Linked DNA regions of Kribbella solani. The protein of the gene in region 1 interacts with the protein of each later gene in a pairwise test. Links are inferred from orthologs where the notes say so. Each region holds a gene or a part of one and is shown on either strand. Other genes may lie near its edges.

Region 1 (4,385 bases):
GGCATTGAGCGATTGGCTCGTACACACGAACCGTCGGACGAACGGGTCGTGGACTCAGCGGTACGAGTACGGCGTACCGGTGACTGATCTTGAGCCGGTTGCCGCCGACGGGACCACTGGTACGACAGTGCACTTCCTGCCGTCGCCGTCCCACGCCCCAAACCGGTTTGGGGCGGTAAACCTGCCGTTTTGGGAGGGTAATGCTCCCCAAACCGGTTTGGGGGTCGCACTTGGGGACCTGGATTTGGCGTTCGCGCACCTCGATATCACCGTCGTGTCGCTTGGGTGATCTGGCAGGATCGAGAGCGGGGGTTTGGCTGGAAGGAACGTGCGGGTCGAATGAGTGAGCAGCCGGGTGACGAGCGGCCGGGGCCGTACAGCGGTCTGTTCGGTGCCGTTCCGGACACGTACGGACCGCGCCCGGGGCCGCCGCCCAAGCAGGTGACGATCGCGTCGGTCATCTCGATGGGCCTCGGCGCGATGTGCCTGCTGCTCGCGGTGCTCGCGCTCACCTCCGCCGGCGGTCAGATCTCGGAGGTACTCACCGGTTCCCGCGACAACGCACCGGTCGCCGTCGCGGCCGCGATGCTGTGCGCGGTGATCTACCTGGCCCCGGCGATCTACGTCCGCAAACGCCACGCCTGGGCCCGGTACCTGCTGATTGCCGTCGCCGCGATGGGCATCGCCGGCGGCGTACTGTCCTTCCCCGCCGGCCTCCTCGGCCTGGCGATCCACGTAGCCCTACTGACCCTGATGCTCCAACAACCCACCAAACGCTGGTTCCACCACCGCTGACCCGCTGCCCGCCGCTGACCCGCCGACCGCCGCTGGTTCAACCGCCCGCCGTCGACCCAGGAGACGTACGTTGGAAATCTGGATCAACCCCGCCTGCTCGAAATGCCGAGCCGCCACCAGCGCCCTCGACGAGGCCGGCGTCGAGTACACCGTCCGCCGCTACCTGGACGACCCACCCACGGCCACCGAGCTGGAGGACGTCCTGACCCGCCTCAACCTCGACCCCTGGGACCTCGTCCGCCACAACGAACCAGCCGCCCAGCCCCTGAAGTCCGCCCCCCGAGACCCCGCCCACCGCACCACCTGGATCGAGGCCATGGTCAACAACCCAATCCTCATCCAACGCCCCATCATCACCACCACCGACAAAACCACCGCCATCGCCCGAGACCCCCAAACCCTCAAACGCTTCCTGCCCTGACCACCAGCACCAGCACCTGCCCCGCGGTGCCCGCGGCTGCCCCACGACACCTGTGGACAACGACAACCCCACCGCAGGCGTTTCCTGGACAATCCGTCGAGTGTTCATCACCACCGGCTTGTCCCACGGCGATCCCACCCTCTCCGCCTGGGTAGACGAATCGGTGATCGTCGACGGCTCACGCTGCCCGACCGGCACCTACACCTTGGCCGCCGTCGTCGCGAAAGCAGCCGCAGTAGGCACGACGCGGGACGTCGTCCGTGCTCTCACGCTGACCAGAGGCGGCCGCTTGCATTGGGTCGATGAGTCGGGCAAGCGTCGCGATCGGATCGCCGCCGCGATCGCGGCCCTTGAGTTGTCGGTGATCGTCGTCGCGGGATCGCCGGTTCAGCGTGCCAAACAAGAGCGTGCCCGGCGGTGTTGTCTGGAGCGGTTGCTGCAGGAGTTGAGTTCGACCGGTGTACGCGAGGTCTGTCTGGAGTCACGCACCGCGACACCTGACCGCCGGGATCTGAGCTTGGTCGAGTCGGCGCGACGGAAAGGTCTGATTCCCCGTGGTTTCCGGGTCGGCTTCGCGCGTCCACGGGATGAGCCGATGTTGTGGATCCCGGACGCGGTCGCGGGGGCGGTGACGGCGTCCCGGCTCGGCGAACCGCGGTGGCAGCTCGCGATGTCGGAGATCCTCACCGAACACGAGGTCGAAGTTCGCTAGAAAGCGCGAAAGCTGGGGCCCATCCTCCGGTGGGAATCCCAGCTTCACTTCTCGCCAGGCAGCGCGCGGCGAGCTACTTGCAGTATGCCACAGGTGGTCACTCGCTGTCAGACAGCATCCACAGCTCAGAGTTTTTGCAGGCGGGTCAGGGCTTCTTGGAGTAGGGCGGGTTGTTTGCAGAAGGCCCAGCGGACGAGGGGGCGGCCTAGGGTGGTGTGGTCGTAGAAGACCTGGTGGGGGATGGCTACTACGCCGGCGCGTTCGGGGAGCATGCGGCAGAAGTCGATGCCGTCGGTGTGGCCGAGGGGGCGGATGTCGGTGGTGATGAAGTAGGTGCCGGCGGGGCGGTGGACCTCGAAGCCGAGGTCGGTGAGGCCTCCGGCGAGGAGGTCGCGGCGGGACTGCAGGTCGGCGCGCAGGGTGTCGAAGTAATCGTTGCCTAGTGCAAGCGCATTGGCGACGGCGGGCTGGAAGGGCGTGCCGGAGGTGAAGGTGAGGAACTGTTTCGCGGTCGTCACCGCCGTCACCACCGCCGCCGAACCGGTCACCCAGCCGATCTTCCAGCCGGTGACCGCGAAGGTTTTGCCGGCGCTGCTGATCGACACGGTGCGATCGGCCATTCCCTCGTACGTGGCCAGCGGCCGGTGCCGCAGTCCGTCGTACACCAGGTGTTCGTACACCTCGTCGGTGATCACGATCAGGTCGTGCTCGACCGCGACATCGCGTACGCCGCGCAGCTCGTCGTCGGTGAGTACGGTGCCGGTCGGGTTGTGCGGTGAGTTGATCAGCAGCACCTTCGTACGCGGCGTGACCGCGGCGCGCAGCTCGTCCAGCTCCAGCCGGTACGAGGGCGCACGCAGCGTCACCGGAACCCGGCGCCCGCCCGCGAACGCGATCCCGGCGGCGTACGAGTCGTAGTACGGCTCCAGCGCGATCACCTCGTCACCGGGCTCCACGTACGCGAGCAGTGCCGCCGCGACCGCCTCGGTGGCACCGGTCGTGATCAGCACCTGGGTGTCCGGGTCGTACGAGAGCCCGTAGAACCGCCGCTGATGATCCGCGACCGCCTGCCGGAGCACGGGTACGCCGCGCGCCGGGGCGTACTGGTTCGCGCCGGAGCGGATCGCCGCGATCGCGTCCTCGAGTACGGAGTCGGGGCCGTCGCGATCCGGGAAGCCCTGGCCGAGGTTCACCGAACCGGTCGCCAGCGCGAGCGCGGACATCTCGGCGAAGATCGTCGTGCCCAGACCGTTCAGCCGTTCTGCGGGTGCGTGCATCGTCTAACCCTCGACTGCCGTGACCATGTGTGCAAGCCAGGCCCGCGCGGTTGCCCGGTCGGTCGCGCTGAAGGCCGCTTCCAGCTCGTTCTCGACCTTGCGGATCGCCGGTGCCGCCTCGGCCAGCCGGCGCTCGCCGCCCGGGGTGAGGTGGATCTGCTGGGTTCGCCGGTCCTTCGGGTTGGGCCGGCGTTCGACCAGGCCGGCCCGCTCCATCCCGGTGAGCAGCTCGTTCGCGGACTGCCGGGTGGTGCCGACCACGCGGCCGATGTCGGCGACGGTCAGCCCGGGGCTTTCCCGCACGCACAGCAATGTCCCGTACTGCTGCACGGACAGCCCGTGGTCGTCGAGCGCGGCCGCCAGCGCCGACCGCATGCTCAGCCAGGCGTGCCGGACCAGGAACGTCACGCAGCCGGTCTCGTCAGTCGGTTCCATGCAACACATTCTGCCGGGGAAAACCCACAATGGAGATTGACAGGTTCCTGTCAATCTATGATGATCGAGTTCTCGTCAGGTTCCTGACAATCATAGGAGACTTCGTGTCCTCGATCGACCCCATCCCCGACACCCGCCGGCAGCGGCGGATTCTGACCGTACTGGTGGTCTCGGCCGTCCTGATCTGGATCGACTCGACCGTCCTCGGGATCGCCCTCGAACGCCTCGCCGACCCGGTCGACGGCCTCGGCGCCACGCCCGGCCAGCTGCAATGGGCCATCGGCATCTACTCGCTGCTCTTCGCCACCGCCCTGTTCCTGGCCGGTGCGCTCGGCGACCGGTACGGCCACCGGACCGTACTGATGCTCGGCCTGCTGATCTTCGGGATCGCCTCCGCCTGGGCCGCCTGGGCGACCGGGCCGACGGCGCTGATCCTGGCCCGCGCGACCATGGGCCTCGGCGGCGCGCTGATCATGCCGCCGTCGATGGCGATCATCGGCTGGACCTTCCCGCCGCAACGCCGAGCCGCCGCGATCGCGGTCTGGGGCTCGTCGGCCGGCGTCGGGGTCGCGGTCGGCCCGGTGCTCGGCGGTCTGCTGATCGACCATTTCTGGTGGGGTTCGGTGTTCACCATCAACCTGCCGATCGTCGCGTTCGGCCTGATCGGCGCGGCGCTGGTGCTGCCGAACCCGCGCAGCCCGGAGCGCCGCCGCCTCGACCCGATCGGCCTCAGCCTGTCCACGCT
Region 2 (4,378 bases), 3.3 Mb from region 1 along the record:
GTAGTTCGGGTCGCCGGGCTTGATGCCGACGGTGGCGGCGTCCATCCGCTTGGTCGGGAACTTCTCCATGATCACCTTGACGCCGCTGCGGGTGGTGAACCCGTCCTTGCCGGCGGTGATCGGGATGGACCGGGCCAGTTTGCCGTTGATCGTCACGGTCATCACGTGCTTCTTCACGTTCACGTTGCTGACCACGGACTTGCCGATGTCGAAGGCGATCGTCCGGCTGGACGTACCCCAGGTGTTGTTGCCCGCGTTCACGCCCTGGGTGTCGATGTTCACGGTCACCTTGGTACCGGCCGGCCAGTAGTTCTTCGGGCGGTAGTTGACCTGCTTGCTGTTCACCCAGTGCCAGCTGCCGTCGACCGGGACCGAGGTCTTCACGGACAGCTGCTTCTCGACCGCGGCACGGTCCTTGACCGGGTTGTTCCAGTAGATCTGGATCGGCAGCGCGACGCCGACGGTCTCCCCGTTCAGCGGGACCACCGATGCCTTCAGGCTCTTCGTCGCCTTCAGCGTCTTGAAGGTCGAGCTGATCGGTACGCTCGCGCCGTCCGTACCCTCCGCGGAACCACTGACCGTGTACGTCGCGTTCGGCTTGAGCAGCGCGGCGGAGGTCCACTGGGTCTTGTCGGTGTTGAAGCTGCCGGTGACCTTGTCGCCGTCGTCGTCCTTCAGCGTCACGTCGTTGAGCTTGCCCGCCGTCGTGCTCACGGTGACCGGCTTGTCCGGCTGCACCGCGGTCGCGCCCTTGGCCGGCACCACCGAGATCGCCGCCGCGGCGGACTCCGACGGGGTGGTCGACGCGCCTGGCGTGTTCGAGGCACCCGGGGTGCTGCTCTGCGAGCTCGACGCACCCGGCGTCGACTGGCCGTTGCCACCGCTGCCGGCCTTCGTGTCACTGCAGGCCGTCCCGGCCACCAGCAGCACGCAAATGCCGGCCACGGCCAGGCCGTGCTTCCTCACCGAACCGCTTACCATTCCCCAGCTCTCCCCTGTTTAGTCAAACCGCGGTAAGGGTAACGTGCCGCGGCGACATTTCTCAGCATCGCATCACCAGGTAACCGGTACGGACCATAACGATCGCACCGGCTACGCCTCTCAGACATCCTCTAAGACGCACGAAAGCGCCGCCCGGTTCGTTCCCGGACGGCGCTTTTCGTACGATTCTCAATCAGTGCGCGTGGTCACCGCGGTAGTACTCGAAGATGAAACCACTCAGCGTGATGATGCCGACCCCGCAGCCGACGATGAACAGCCACCAGCCGACGGCGATGCCGAGCACCACCACCGACAGCGACAGCGCGCACCACAGCGGCCACCAGGAGTGTGGCGGGAAGAAGCCGAGCTCACCGGCCCCTTCGACGATCTCCGCTTCCTTGCGGTCCTCCGGACGGGCGTCCATCCGGCGGGCGGTGACGCTGAGGTAGAACGCCACCAGCAGTGCCAGGAAGAACGTCATCACCAGCGCGGTGGTACCGGTCGGATCTTCCGACATCAGCCAGTAGATCGGCGTGACCACCAGCAGGAACACACTCAGGATCCCGAAGACCCAGGCTTCGACCTTCACGCCTTGTCCTTCCCTTCGGTCCCGCTATCGCCGGAGTCGTCAGCCTGCTCGACCTGCTCGGCCAGCTGGTCGACCCGGCCCGCGTCGTCACCCGCGTCCAGCAGGTTGTCCTTGCCGGCCTTGTTGTCCGGGTACTCCGCCAGGGCGATGTCCGCGTGGTGCAGATCGAACGCCGGCGACTCGGAACGGATCCGCGGCAGCGACACGAAGTTGTGCCGCGGCGGCGGGGAACTGGTCGCCCACTCCAGCGAACGGCCCCAGCCCCACGGGTCGTCGACACCGACCTTGGGCGACTTACGGGACTTGTAGACGTTGTAGAAGAACGGCAGCATCGACATGCCGAGAATGAAGGCGCCAATGCTGGAAACCTCGTTCAGCGTGGTGAAGCCTTCGTTCGCGCCGTAGTCGGCGTACCGCCGCGGCATGCCCTCGACACCCAGCCAGTGCTGGACCAGGAACGTGGTGTGGAAGCCGATGAACAGCAGCCAGAAGTGCAGTTTGCCGAGCCGCTCGTCGAGCATCCGCCCGGTGAACTTCGGCCACCAGAAGTAGAACCCTGCGAACATCGCGAACACGACCGTACCGAAGACGACGTAGTGGAAGTGCGCCACCACGAAGTACGAGTCGGAGAGCTGGTAGTCGAGCGCCGGCGAGGCCAGGATGACGCCGGTCAGACCGCCGAAGAGGAAGGTGGTCAGGAAGCCCACCGACCAGAGCATCGGTGTGTCGAACGACACCGATCCGCCCCAGATCGTGCCGATCCAGTTGAAGAACTTCACTCCGGTCGGTACGGCGATCAGGAAGGTCATGAACGAGAAGAACGGCAGGTTCACCGCGCCGGTGACGAACATGTGGTGCGCCCACACCGCCACCGAAAGGACCGCGATACCGAGCGTCGCGCTGACCAGGCCGATGTACCCGAAGACGGGCTTGCGGCTGAACACCGGCAGGATCTCGGTGACGATGCCGAAGAACGGCAGCGCGATGATGTACACCTCTGGATGCCCGAAGAACCAGAACAGGTGTTGCCAGAGTATGGGTCCGCCGTTTGCCGCGTCGAAGACGTGTGCCCCGAGTGATCGATCCGCCTCCAGCACCAGCAGCGCCGCCGCCAGGATCGGGAACGCGATCAGTACCAGGATCGACGTGACCAGGATGTTCCAGGTGAAGATCGGCATCCGGAACATGGTCATGCCGGGCGCGCGCATGGTGATGATGGTGGTGATGAAGTTCACCGCGCCGAGGATCGTACCCAGACCGGCCAGGTACAGGCCCATGATCCACAGGTCGCCGCCGACACCCGGTGAGCGGACCGCGTTGGACAGCGGCGCGTACGCGAACCAGCCGAAGTCGGCCGCGCCGCCCGGAGTGAAGAAGCCGCTGATCGTGATCGTGCCGCCGAACAGGAACAGCCAGTAGCTGAACATGTTCAGCCGCGGGAACGCGACGTCCGGGGCACCGATCTGGATCGGCATGATCTCGTTCGCGAAGCCGACGAACAGCGGCGTCGCGAACAGCAGCAGCATGATCGTGCCGTGCATGGTGAAGAGCTGGTTGTAGACCTCTTCGTTCACGATCTGCAGGCCCGGCTTGGCCAGCTCGGCGCGGATCAGCAGCGCCATCACGCCGCCGATCAGGAAGAACACGAACGACGTGACCAGGTACATGTGCCCGATCAGCTTGTGGTCGGTCGTGGTCAGGTACTTGACCAGCAGCTGGCCCTTGGTACGCCGCCGGGGCAGCGCGGTGGTACCGATAGCGCCGGTGCGCTCGGCGAAGTCGGTCACTTGTGACCCCCGGTCCCGAGAATGGTCGTGGCGTCGGCGCCACCTGTTGCCGCGCCGGTCTGGCCCTTGGCGGCCAGCTCGCGCAGGTGTGCGTCGTACTCGTCGCGGCTGACCACCTTGACGCTGAAGACCATCCGGCTGTGGTACAGGCCGCAGAGCTCAGCGCACTTGCCGGCGAAGGTGCCGGTCTTGGTCGGGGTCAGCTCGAACTTGTTGGTCTTGCCCGGGATCACGTCGAGCTTGAAGTAGAACGACGGCACCCAGAAGGAGTGGATCACGTCCTGCGCGGTCAGGTCGAAGTGCACCGACTCGTTCACCGGCAGCCACAGCGTGGCCGGCTTGTCCAGGGTGCCGGTCTCCCAGACGCCCTGCTTGCCGTCGACGGTGTCCTTGTAGTTGAAGGTCCACTGCCACTGCTGGCCCACCACGTTCACGGTGTGCTGCGGGTTGGCGTCCATCTTGGTCACCTGGTTGCCGTGCTCCACGGTGTAGAAGAACAGCACACCGATGATCGCGAACGGTGCCAGCGTGTAGAGCACCTCCAGCGGCAGGTTGTAGCGCACCTGCCGGGGCGCTTCCTCGTTCCGCTTGCGGTACCGCACCACGACGAACAGGATCAGGCCCCAGACCATCACACCGATGATCAGTGCGGCCGTCCAGGCGCCGATCCAGAGGCTTCTGATCGCCTCGGTCCGGTCAGATGCACCCTCGGGCAGACCGAGTCGTTTCCACTGCTCAGTGGTCGCCGACGAACAACCGGTCAGCAACAGGGTGCCGAGCACCACTGCCGCACCGACCAGTAGGCGTCGCTTCGCCGGACGTGTGGCACCAGCAGAACCTGCCGGTCGCTCATCCACTCCGGGCGTGCCGTTCGAACCCACGGGGCGCCTTTCCCTTCCCAAGTGAGACTGACGACCAAACACTACTGGACACCCTCCCGGCTTCCGCGCATAGGTAGGGCTTAGCGTTTCCCGTGTGAGTGAGCGTGCGTATCTGGACGCCGCGTCGGCCGAGCCGATGC

The links. The genes of interacting proteins can lie anywhere in the genome.
Region 2: the proteins of HDA44_RS27940 (region 1) and ctaD interact in binary tests that used the Escherichia coli proteins (3 or more experiments, as listed by UniProt). The link is inferred for Kribbella solani from one-to-one orthologs.

Annotation. Positions count from the first base shown.
Region 1 is NZ_JACHNF010000001.1:6,065,019-6,069,403, forward strand. What follows is about bases 1,130-4,043. They hold HDA44_RS27940 (pyridoxal phosphate-dependent aminotransferase), read right to left. Parts: upstream 3,206-4,043; coding sequence 2,054-3,205; downstream 1,130-2,053. Other genes in these bases: HDA44_RS27930 (ArsC/Spx/MgsR family protein), read left to right, coding at 1,130-1,216; HDA44_RS27935 (hypothetical protein), read left to right, coding at 1,317-1,928; HDA44_RS27945 (MarR family winged helix-turn-helix transcriptional regulator), read right to left, coding at 3,209-3,640; HDA44_RS27950 (DHA2 family efflux MFS transporter permease subunit), read left to right, coding at 3,745-4,043. Also shown: HDA44_RS27920 (hypothetical protein), read left to right, coding at 1-289; HDA44_RS27925 (hypothetical protein), read left to right, coding at 340-795; more of HDA44_RS27930, read left to right, coding at 866-1,129; more of HDA44_RS27950, read left to right, coding at 4,044-4,385. UniProt on the Escherichia coli protein: Shows aminotransferase activity with methionine and histidine as substrates, and to a lesser extent also with phenylalanine.
Region 2 is NZ_JACHNF010000001.1:2,738,053-2,742,430, forward strand. Bases 948-3,854 are described here. They hold ctaD (aa3-type cytochrome oxidase subunit I), read right to left. Parts: upstream 3,328-3,854; coding sequence 1,567-3,327; downstream 948-1,566. Other genes in these bases: HDA44_RS12295 (L,D-transpeptidase), read right to left, coding at 948-966; HDA44_RS12300 (aa3-type cytochrome oxidase subunit IV), read right to left, coding at 1,175-1,570; ctaC (aa3-type cytochrome oxidase subunit II), read right to left, coding at 3,354-3,854. Outside these bases: more of HDA44_RS12295, read right to left, coding at 1-947; more of ctaC, read right to left, coding at 3,855-4,142; HDA44_RS12315 (cysteine desulfurase family protein), read left to right, coding at 4,333-4,378. UniProt on the Escherichia coli protein: Cytochrome bo(3) ubiquinol oxidase is the terminal enzyme in the aerobic respiratory chain of E.coli that predominates when cells are grown at high aeration.